Regions from separate parts of the Shigella sp. SIG6 genome, predicted to be linked through region 2. Evidence: predicted binding sites of a transcription regulator. Region 2 holds the regulator's gene; the other holds the start of a gene.
What was found. The regulator PhoB, encoded in region 2, activates phosphate uptake and scavenging genes when phosphate is short. The targets are predictions, from matches to a motif close to CTGTCATAAAACTGNCNNAT.
Positions count from the first base shown of each region.

Region 1: a site for PhoB is predicted at 1,439-1,458, ahead of opgB (phosphatidylglycerol--membrane-oligosaccharide glycerophosphotransferase). Genes of this name have one in related genera too.

Region 1 covers NZ_JBQZXC010000106.1:3,142-5,330, reverse strand. The annotation lists gene opgB (phosphatidylglycerol--membrane-oligosaccharide glycerophosphotransferase) at 1-1,346, opposite strand, end outside; gene yjjA (DUF2501 domain-containing protein YjjA) at 1,600-2,094, opposite strand; gene dnaC (DNA replication protein DnaC) at 2,143-2,189, opposite strand, start outside.
Region 2 covers NZ_JBQZXC010000019.1:15,107-17,295, reverse strand. The annotation lists gene phoR (phosphate regulon sensor histidine kinase PhoR) at 1-749, opposite strand, end outside; gene phoB (phosphate response regulator transcription factor PhoB) at 807-1,496, opposite strand; gene sbcD (exonuclease subunit SbcD) at 1,686-2,189, shown strand, end outside.

The sequences.
Region 1 (2,189 bases), on a different contig from region 2:
TTATCGCCACCGAGAATGTCCAGCACCGTCGCGCCGTTATCCATCGTGTTACGCTTCACTGCCAGCGTCTTTTGCTGCGGCTTGTCGCCACGAATGACAAAAAACAGGTTATTGCGATCCTGCTTATTGAGGTATTTCCACGCCGTGTTGTTCATCGCTAAATGGTCAGAAGAGACGACGATGACAGTATCTTTAAACCACGGTGACGCTTTGATTTTGTTGATAAACGTCGCGATATTCTCCTGGCTGCAACTTACCGCGCTGAATGACTGATTCGGCTTACCGTCAAAATCATATTTTTTGCGGTTACAGGTGCGCGAGATAAAACCATCCGGGTGATGGGTATCGACTGTCAGGGTAAACAGTGAGAATCGCTGACCTGAGCGGGAAAGCTCTTCAAACTTTTTCCACGCTTCATCGAGAACGGTATCGTCGTAGAATCCCCAGTCGTTGCGATAGTGCGGGTCGGCTACCACGCTTTTCAGCTCTTCTGAGCCGTATAAGTGGTCGAAGCCGTGCGATTTCAGGAACACATCTTTACCGGCAAAACGCAGATTTGCGCCCTGCACGAAATAGTTCTGATAACCCGAGTTTTTCAGGATATCGCCCAGACAGATGTTCTGCGGGAAGAAGCTGGAGACAGAGGCGGAGGCGTTGCCTTCAAAGGGGGCGAACAGCGGTATGCCGCACTGAGAAGCCACCATGCCCGCAATCGTGTAATCCGTTCCTGGCAGCTGCTGCGTGTGGCTGAAATCCAGGCCTTCATTTTTCAACGCGCCCAGTTCAGGCGTGAGATCCGGGAAAGCTTCGTTATCAAAATAGGTCCGCTCGAGACTTTCGCCGTAGATATAAACCAGGTTGAGTTTCGGGTCAGGGATAGTTTTCGACGGCTCTTTATAATAAGCCGCAAAGTCCGGGTCGCCATCGCGTGACTGGGATTTCACCAGTTCCGTTATCTGACGAAATGCCGGGCTGGCGTCCACCGAACCCAGCGCCAGTAAGAGCGCCAGCAGGCTGTAACCAAAATGGTGCGGATGATGACGACGACGGCGCAGGATCCAGCCCAGCGCACCGAACACCGCCGTCAGCCCCAGCACAATGCCGATACCCGGCAGGATGTATTTGCTGACGCCAGCACCGGTCAGGCTGTTGGTTAAGGTATAGAGAACCGCGTCGTTAATACCATCGCCAGTAAAATAGTCGCTGGCAAACAGGGTGATATTTAAAACGACAAATAGCCCCAGCACCGTTAACGTGGCTGCAAACCACCAGGTGTTACGTCCCGCTTTCCATGCGTAAATCAGCACAGAGGCGAGAAAAAGGGCGAAAGAGAGTAGTTCTGACAACGGGCGATCCTCACTAAACCGGGCCGTTTAGCCAACGTTTAAGCTTTTTGAGAAGCACAATGTAATGGCGTCGCCATATTGCTGCAATTCTAGTGTCAAAAAAATGCGATGTTGTTAGGAATTAGTTTATAAACAGACTTTTTTGATCGCGGTCGCTTCCCGTGTAACAGGGGGAAAACCGTCCAGGAGCAGGGAAAAGGGCAGGAGAGAGCCGCGTCAGCCGGGTAACAGCTAAAACGCGGCGTTTCGCGGTTCAGGAAATGAAGTTCAGCCCCTGCTTTAACACCAGATCGCAGGCTTTGGTTTTCACCTTTTCTGCCAGCGGAGTCGTTCCGATGTTATCCAGATTGAGTTGCTGACCATCTTTGGTTTTCAGCAAACCCTGAATACCGTCCAGATAGTTGGTGTCTTCTTTTTGCTCTTCACTGTTCAGGCCCAGCTTTTCCAGCACCTGGTTCTTGATGTTTTCGGCATCGGTTACCGAAGCCAGCTTTTGCTTCGCGCAGTATTGCAGAATGCCTGCGGCATTGTTCATGTTATCTGCGCTTAAGGCCTGGTTTCCGCTGCTAAGCAAGTTAGTTAATGACGCGAGCGACCAACCGCCTTCCTGTGTCGTGCTGTTTTGGTTGCCAAGTTCGCTGGCGGCGCTGGAGAGCGCATCTTTCCAGGACGCAGCATGCACCCCGGTGGAAATTAATGCGCTGGCGGCAATGGCACAGCACAGAAGATGTTTAATAGTTTTCATCATCATTACTCAAGGTGGAATTGTGTCGCAGTATACCGCCAGAAACGGGGATTAATACTCTTTACCCGTTACCCGGCTACGGTAGCTATCCCAGTTGA
Region 2 (2,189 bases):
GTCTGCTCGCGCATGGTGTGCAACGCTTTTTCGCGTACCGCGCCTTCCAGCGGCTGCTCATCCATCATCTCCAGGTAACCCTGTAACACGGTCAATGGCGTACGTAACTCATGGCTCACGTTGGCAAAAAAGTTACGCCGCGCCCCTTCCAGTTGATGCATTTGCGTGACATCACGCGCCACCATCAGCAACTGTTTGTGGGTATAAGGCATGACGCTAATTTCCAGATGCCGCCCGGTGTTGAGCACCAGATTGAGCGGGCGAGAAAAATCACGCGTTTTCAGATATTGCGTAAACTCCGGGTAACGTAGTAGGTTAAGGATGTTCTGCCCGTTATCTTCCGGCCAGCGCAAACCAAGAATTTGTTGCGCCAGACCGTTACACCAGAAAATACCGCCCTCTTCCGTGGTCAGCACCACCGCGTCGGGCAGCGACTCCGCGCCGCTACGAAAGCGTTTAATCAGATTGCCCAGTTCACGGCGGCGTTTTTTATTTCGCAGCTGCATCTGGTGTAAGCCGTATAGTAGCGGTTCCCAGCTACCACGCCCCGGTGGCGGGGTCATACTGCGATCCACCCACTGCCACCATGAAAGGCGCAATAAATTCCAGAAATGCCAGATAAGCAGTCCTGTTACCGATGCCAGCAAAAACCAGGGCAGGTAACCAAAAAATGCACCCAGGATGAAAGCCGGGAGGCAGCAAAGTAGCAGCTCCAGCACCAGCCTTTTCCACGACAGCCGTTCCAGCACGTAAGATACTCCAGTTAAGAAATCATAAGCCCTGCTCTGCGTCCGATGAGCAAGGCGTTAAAAGCGGGTTGAAAAACGATATCCTGTACCGCGCACGGTCTGCACCATGCGGTCATGCCCGCCGGGCTCCAGTGCTTTACGCAGGCGACGAATGTGGACATCGACCGTGCGGTCTTCCACATACACGTTAGTTCCCCAGATGTGGTTTAACAGCTGCTCGCGGCTGTACACGCGCTCAGGATGCGTCATAAAAAAGTGCAGCAGTTTAAATTCTGTCGGCCCCATCTCCAGCGGCTCTTCGCCCGCCATCACTCGGTGAGATGTCGGGTCGAGACTTAATCCCTGCATCTCAATCACCTCTTCCACCGCCATTGGCGAAATACGGCGCATTACCGCTTTGATTCGCGCCACCAGCTCCTTCGGCGAAAATGGCTTGGTGATATAGTCATCCGCGCCGGTTTCAAGGCCGCGCACGCGATCTTCTTCTTCCCCTCTGGCGGTCAACATCACCACTGGAATATCCCGGGTCATCGACTCGCGCTTGAGGTGTTTGATGAACTGGATACCGGAGCCGCCAGGTAACATCCAGTCAAGGAGAATTAAATCCGGCCAGGGTTCATTCAGTTGATTCACAGCACTGTCATAATCTTCCGCTTCGACCGGCTGAAAGCCATTTTGTTCGAGCACGAAGCAGACCATTTCGCGAATTGGAGCTTCATCTTCTACGACCAGAATACGTCTCGCCATGATTTGCCCTGTTGTAATAAATAGGTTGCGATCATTAATGCGACGTCATTATGCGTCAGATTTATGACAGATTTATGAAAAGCTCGTCGCACATATCTTCAGGTTATTGATTTCCGTGGCGCAGAAAAAAGCAAATGGCACATCTGTTTGGGTATAATCGCGACCATGCTTTTTCGCCAGGGAACCGTTATGCGCATCCTTCACACCTCAGACTGGCATCTCGGCCAGAACTTCTACAGTAAAAGCCGCGAAGCTGAACATCAGGCTTTTCTTGACTGGCTGCTGGAGACAGCACAAACCCATCAGGTGGATGCGATTATTGTTGCTGGTGATGTTTTCGATACCGGCTCGCCGCCCAGTTACGCCCGCACGTTATACAACCGTTTTGTTGTCAATTTACAGCAAACTGGCTGTCATCTGGTGGTACTGGCAGGAAACCATGACTCGGTCGCCACGCTGAATGAATCGCGCGATATCATGGCGTTCCTCAATACAACCGTGGTCGCCAGCGCCGGACATGCGCCGCAAATCTTGCCTCGTCGCGACGGGACGCCAGGCGCAGTGCTGTGCCCCATTCCGTTTTTACGCCCGCGTGACATTATTTCCAGCCAGGCGGGGCTTAACGGTATTGAAAAACAGCAGCATTTACTGGCAGCGATTACCGATTATTACCAACAACACTATGCCGATGCC